DNA from 2 places in the Massilia sp. KIM genome. Region 1 is predicted to be linked to the other one. Evidence: predicted binding sites of a transcription regulator. Region 1 holds the regulator's gene; the other holds the start of a gene.
What was found. The regulator FNR, encoded in region 1, switches genes on or off when oxygen is low (the NO sensors DNR and NnrR bind a similar motif). The targets are predictions, from matches to a motif close to TTGATNNNNATCAA.
Positions count from the first base shown of each region.

Region 1 (3,405 bases):
GGCGGCCCATTCCAGCGCGCCGGGCCAGCGCGCTTCCCAGAGGAAGCCGTAGAGCGAGGCGAACAGGGTCTCGAAGACGATCATCTGGCCCACCAGGGTCAGGGGCAGGACCCGGCTGGCCACATTCCACAGGGCGTTGCCGAGGATCGAGCAGCAGATGGCCACGCTGGTGACCAGGCCGGCGAAATGCAGCCACTGGGCGCCGCTGTGGCTCCCCATGCCGCCCGCGAAGGCCGGCACCGCCAGCACCAGGGCCTCGAGGCCGGTCACCACCCCGACCAGCAGATTCCATTCGTTGCCCGACACGCCCTCCAGGCGCGCCAGCCAGCGGCTGTTGTGGACCGCGAAGATGGTCCAGGAGACCAGCGCGCCGAAGGCGCAGCCCAGGGCCAGCAGGGAAGCGACCCCGCCCGTGGACAGCGACTGCCAGCCGATGCAGGCCAGGCCCGCCGCGCTCAGCAGCAGGGAGGGCGCCAGGCGGCGCAGCGGCAGCGCATGGCGCTCGCGGCTGCCGACAAGGGTCACCGCGATCGGCAGCAGGCCGATCACCAGCGAAGGCATGGCCACCCCGCCTTCCCGCACCGCCGTGGCGAGGAACACGTAATAGATGATGTTGCCGGTGAAGGCGAGAAAGAGCAGGGCGCGCCACTCGCGCCAGCCGAGCAGCCCCAGCAGGCGGCGCCAAGCGGGGGCGATCAGCACCGCCGCCACCAGGCCGTAGGCCAGGTAGCGCCCGGCGGACAGCTGCAGCGGCAGGAAGCCCGGCGCCAGCTTGGGCGCCAGGAAGACCAGGCCCCACAGGGCCCCGGCCAGGATGCTCGCGCCGATGCCGAGCGGGGTATTGTTGACGACCATGAAGCATCTCCTGAAAGTGGAGATTCTGGCCGCCGGGAAGAGAAATATCTTGGCGCCGTCTACTGCGTTTTGTGCACAGGCTCGCCGGAGTTGGCCGCGTGCGGGTCGGCGCTCCGATGTGCGCTTCGATGTGAAGGCCGATGTGCGCGCCGATAAGCGGCCGGCGTGGTGTCCAGCGCCAGGCGCATGGCGCGGGTCAGGCCGCTCTGGTCGGCGAAGCCGGCGGCCAGGGCGATGTCGGCGATCGGACGGGCGCTGCCGGCCAGCCAGGCGCAGGCCAGTTCCAGCCGCCGCGCCGCCAGCCAGGCGCGCGGGCTGGCGCCCAGCTCTTCGCGGAACAGGGCGTGCAGGCGGCTGGCCGAGAGACCCGCCACGCGCGCCATCCGCTCCACATCCCAGGGCAGGCCAGGCTCGGCCTCGATGCGCGCCGTCAGGGCCGCCAGGCGCGACAGCGGCTGGGGCGCTTCCTGGGCCAGGGTGTCGAGCAGCAGCGGGGCCCAGCCTTGCACGGTGGCGGCCGGGCCGCTGCCGCCCACGATGCCCATGAACTCGACCAGCTTGCGGGCCGCCGGGCCGATGGTGGGGAAGGGGCGTTCCAGCAGGCGCTGCCAGGGGCCGCGCGCCAGCACGCCGGCGTCGAGGTCGAGGATCAGGGACTGGTTGCCGGCCTCGCCGGCCTGCGCGTGCCAGGCGCCGGGCGCGATCAGCGCGCCGCGCAGCGCGTCGAGGCGGCCGGCGCGGCCTTCGATCTCGAGGGCAAGGCCGCCCCGCAGCGGCAGGACCAGCTGGGCGTAGGCATGGCGGTCGGGGTCGCCCAGCGCGCCGTAGCTGCGCAGGTGCAGCGCGAACGGAGAAGGGGAGCTCATCGCCGGTCCGCCCTGGCGCCTCAGGCCATCGGACTGCACACGTCGGTGCCGGCCGCGAGCGCCTTGAGCTTGACCGGATCGAGCAGCCTGACTTCGCGCTTGTCGACCTCGATCCAGCCCTGTTTCTTGAAGCGCGACAGCAGGCGGCTGACGCTTTCGATGGTCAGGCCGAGGTAGTTGCCGATGTCTTCGCGCGACATGCGCAGCTGGAAGCCGTTGGGCGAATAGCCGCGCGCGGCGTAGCGCGCCGACAGGTTCACCAGGAACACGGCGAAGCGCTGCTCGGCGCGCATGTTACCCAGCAGCAGCATGACGTTCTGCTCGCGCGTGATCTCCTGGCTCATGATGCGGTGGAAGTGGCGCAGCAGGGCCGGCACTTCGCCGAACAGTTCTTCCAGGCGCGAGAAGGGGATCTCGCAAACTTCCGAGTCTTCCAGGGCCACCGCGTCGCAATGGTGGCTGCCGCTGATGGCGTCCATGCCGAGCAGCTCGCCGGCCATCTGGAAGCCGGTGATCTGGGCTTCGCCGGCCGCGTTCACCTGGTAGGTCTTGAAGTGGCCGAAGCGCACCGCGTACAGGTTGCGGAAGGGCTCGCCCATCTGGTACAGGCGCTCGTCGCGCTCGAGCCGGCGGCGGCGGCCGATGATCTGGTCGAGGCGGTTGATGTCGGCGTCTTCCAGCCCCATCGGCAGGCACAGCTGGTGCATGCTGCAGGCGGAGCAGCTTGCCTTGATGGCCTGGATATTGACGGGCTGGTCGGACTTGAACGACACGGTCTGGGTCATGGGGTGGAGCGTCCTGTCTGTGAGCGAGTCTGGATTATAGACCCGCCGCGCCGCGAACAAGTCGGCCGGAGGCCCCGGCCCGGCCGCAATGGCCGAATCTTGTTGCGTTTCGGGTGCAGGTTCCAGAACGATGATCCGTCTGGCATGCCGTTTCGACACCGGCCAAACGTGCGCATGGGGACGCCGTGCTAGATTCGCCGGGACGCGATGCGAATGCACAAGCGTGGTCTGAGCGAAGGAGCGCCCATGTTCGGTTTCACCGCCCTGGATCTGGCACGAATCCAGTTCGCGTTCACGATGTCCTTCCACATCCTGTTTCCGGCAATCACCATCGGCATGGCCAGCTATCTCGCCGTGCTCGAACTGTGCTGGCTGCGCACCGGGCGCCAGGTCTTCGTCGACCTCTATCATTTCTGGCTCAAGATCTTCGCCGTCACCTTCGGCATGGGCGTGGTCTCGGGCATCGTCATGGCCTACCAGATCGGCACCAACTGGAGCTATTTGTCCGAGTTCGCCGGCAGCGTGATGGGGCCGCTGCTCGCCTACGAGGTGCTGACCGCCTTCTTCCTCGAAGCCGGTTTCCTGGGCGTGATGCTGTTCGGCTGGAACCGGGTCGGGCGCGAGCTGCATTTCGTGGCCACCTGCATGGTCGCGATCGGCACGCTGATCTCCTCGACCTGGATCCTGGGCGCCAACAGCTGGATGCAGACCCCGCAGGGCTATGCCATCGAGGGCGGGCGCATGGTGCCGGTGGACTGGCTGGCGATCATCTTCAACCCCTCGTTTCCCTACCGCCTGGTGCACATGGTGATCGCGGCCTATCTCACCACCGCCCTGCTGGTGGGCGGCTCGGCCGCCTGGCACCTGCTGCGCGGGCGCGACAATCCGGCGGTGCGCAA
Region 1 is NZ_MVAD01000001.1:600,248-603,652, forward strand. It holds gene B0920_RS02885 (DMT family transporter) at 1-855, opposite strand, end outside; gene B0920_RS02890 (AraC family transcriptional regulator) at 915-1,721, opposite strand; gene fnr (fumarate/nitrate reduction transcriptional regulator Fnr) at 1,742-2,506, opposite strand; gene B0920_RS02900 (cytochrome ubiquinol oxidase subunit I) at 2,753-3,405, shown strand, end outside.

Region 2 (3,405 bases), on a different contig from region 1:
CATCATGTTCTCGAGCTCGCTGTGCACGCGGCCCAGGGCGGTCAGCTTCTTGAAGGGCAGCAGGATCAGGTCGCAATCCGACAGCGCCACCGCTTCCGAGGCGTAGTGGCGGGTGTGGATGCCGTCCACGCCCAGCATGTCGCCCTTCATGGGGAAGCTCAGCACCTGTTCGTTGCCGAACTCGTCGATCAGGACGGTCTTGAGGAAACCGGAGTTGACGATGTAGAGCGTGTCGAAGGCCTGGCCGATGGTGTGGACGCGCTGGCCGGTCTTGAACTGCACGTGCTGGAAAAGGAGTTCTTCGGAGGTCACCGACACGCTGGCAGGAATGCGGAGCAGGTCGCAGACTTCTTTCAGGTTGGACCAGAGTCGTCCCTGGCGCTGGCGGCCGGCTTCCATCGGCGAATGCAGGGTCGGCTGGGTGACATTGCGTTGTTCTGACGTTGGCTGGGACTGCATGCTCATCTCCAGGTGAAGGAACTCAGGGTTTCCCGCAACGATCCGGACGGCTGACACCGTGACTTGGATCGCAAGCAAGTCGAAACGCTTGAATTCAGTATGCCAACACGAGTCCGGCACGAATATCAGCGATGCCTGAATATGTAGGTAGGAGAGATGGCGTACTTGTAGGAATATTCTGATCCGCCGCTTCGGGAACGAGAGGGAAGACCAAGGTCAGGGCAGGGGAGCCGGCGCAGCGGCCGGCAAGGGAAAGCGCGGAGCGGGCAGCCGCGGCGTGGCACGAAAACACCAGGCTGGGGTCTAATCTTGCTTGATCAAGCCTTCATCGGCGACAGCAAGCGGTGGGCAACGGCGTACTGGACCATCTCGGACAGCGAGTTCATGCCCATCTTCTGCATGATCCTGGTCTTGTGGGTGCTGACGGTCTTGACGGACAAATGCAGTCCGTTGGCGATCTCGGTGATGGACTTGCCGCCGACGAGTAGCGAAAACACCTCGAATTCGCGGTCCGACAGCTGCTTGTGCAACAACTGCTCGCTCGGCGCCATGATGTTGAGCGCCAGCTGCTCGGCCACCTCGGTGCTGATGTAGGGGCGGCCCGAGGCGACCTTGCGGATCGCCCCCACCAGCTGGGTGCCCGCGCTTTCCTTGGTCAGGTAGCCCTGGGCCCCGGCGCGGATCGCCCGCACCGCGTACTGCTCCTCTTCATGCATGGTGAGAATCAGGATGGCGAGCTTGGGCGCCTCGGCCCGCACCTGGCGGATCAGGTCGACGCCGCTCCGGCCCGGCATGGACAGGTCGAGCAGGAGCAGGTCGAATCCCCCCTGGCGCACCTGGGCCAGCACCTCGAAACCATTGGTCGCCTCGCCGACGATGTCGATGTCCGCGGCGCCATCCAGGATGCGCTTGAGCCCTTCACGCATGATCGTGTGGTCATCGGCAATGACGATTCGTACCATATTCATCCCTCAGCCGCGGTCGGCAAGCAGGAACAGGTTAGCACAGTGCCAAGGTCAGGAACTTGTCGCTCTTCATACTATGCGGGTTGGGTACCGGTGCCGGGTTCCTTGATCAGGCGGTGCACCAGCACCGGCTTGGTGGTGTGCGACAGTACCTTGTTGGTGACGCTGCCCAGCAACAACTGCCCCCAGCCGCTGCGCCCGTGCGAGCCCATGAAGATCAGGTCGCAGTGTTCCTGCTCGGCCACGTCGACGATCTTGAGCGCGGCGGTGTCGGAGAACGCGGTCATGCAGGTGTGCTGGAGATTGGCGGCGGCGCAGGAGCGCATGATCCTGCCCATGTATTCCTCGCCCATGCGCCGCATCTGTGCCAGGTATTCTTCCTCGCTGGGGTAGGAGGGCGGGATGATTTCCACATACACCGGATACTGGTACTCGGGCGCGACGAACAGGGCCAGCACCTCGGCCCCCATCTGCTGGGCGAACTTGACCCCTGCGCAGGCGGTATGCTGGGACACGGCCGAGCCGTCGGTGGTGATCAGGATTTTGCGGTACATGATGACTCCTCCCAAAGGCCACGCCATTCTGGGGTGTCGCGGGCGCGGCGGCGATTGCTAAGACGCAAACAGTTGAGTTCGATCAAATGAGCCACCCGTTGAGCCGCCAGCGACTTGGTGTGCGCAAAACCAATGTGCGGCAACAGGCCCTACGATTACAAAATACAACACCTAGCTTGTGTAAACATTCAGGAACCACGCGATTTAATTGTCGCGGAATTAAGTTTCCTTGTCCATTTTGTTGCGTGCCAGTTTCCGAGATTTACCTACGGCAACCACGCTGCTACACTCGCATGCAGACTCAGACCATCTATTCAGCAAGGCATGTCGCCGGCGAAGATGCACGCAGCACCCCGAATTGCAGAGCTCATTGCGAACTTATACATTATGGAGAAGCAGGGATTATGACCGACGCCGCTGACGATTTCGACGCACTATTCGAGGAAGTGGCGGCGCAGCGCGCCAGCACACCCGCACCCGCCGCCGAACCGGCGCCCGCTGCGGCCTCGGCCGCTGGCGATGACGATGACCTCGAATCCCTGTTCGACCAGGTATCCGCCGCCACCGCGCCGGCCGCAGCTCCCGCCGCCGCCGCCGTCGTGACGGCGGTGGCCGCTCCGGCCGCCGCCGAGGAAGTTCAGGTGAGCGAGCACGACCGCGGCATGTACGAGCGCCTCGGCGGCATCGTGCGCCTGCTGCACGATTCGCTGCGCGAACTGGGCTACGACAAGGCCCTGACCGAAGCCTCGTCCCAGATCGTGGACGCGCAAGACCGCCTGGAATACGTCGCCAGCCTCACCGAGCAGGCCGCCAACAAGGTGCTCAACACCCTGGACGAAGGCATGCCGGCCCAGGACCTGCTCTCAAAGCAGGCCAAGGACATGGAAACCCGCTGGGCCGACCTGTTCTCGGGCAAGCTGAGCCTGGACGAATTCAAGGCCCTGGCCGGCGATTCGCGCTCCTTCGCCGCCACCGTGTCGGTCGCCACCGAGGCCGAGAAGGCCCGCCTGCTGGAAATCATGATGGCCCAGGACTTCCAGGACATCACCGGCCAGCTGATCAAGAAAGTGGTCAAGATCACCCAGACCGTCGAGCAGGAACTGGCCCAGCTGCTGCGCGACAACGCGCCGGCCGACCTGAAGGAAAAACTGCTCAAGAAAGAGCAGGAAGCGGCTGCACCGGTGCAGCTGATGCAGGGCCCGTCGGTGCCGGAAGCGGCGCTGGATCAAGATAACGTTGACGACCTTCTTGCCGAGCTGGGATTCTAATGGACGATATGCTCAAGGATTTCGTCGTCGAGGCGATGGATCTTGCAGTAAATGTAGAAGAGCATCTGCTGCGCCTCGAACGCGATCCCGATAACAAGGAAACGCTGAACGCGGTGTTCCGGTCCTTCCACACGATCAAGGGCGGCGCCGGTTTCATGG
Region 2 is NZ_MVAD01000002.1:1,204,670-1,208,074, forward strand. It holds gene B0920_RS20120 (Crp/Fnr family transcriptional regulator) at 1-399, opposite strand, end outside; gene B0920_RS20125 (response regulator transcription factor) at 777-1,421, opposite strand; gene B0920_RS20130 (universal stress protein) at 1,499-1,978, opposite strand; gene B0920_RS20135 (protein phosphatase CheZ) at 2,383-3,246, shown strand; gene B0920_RS20140 (chemotaxis protein CheA) at 3,246-3,405, shown strand, end outside.
Region 2: B0920_RS20130 (universal stress protein) is a predicted target of FNR. The motif match lies at 2,051-2,064, and genes of this name have one in related genera.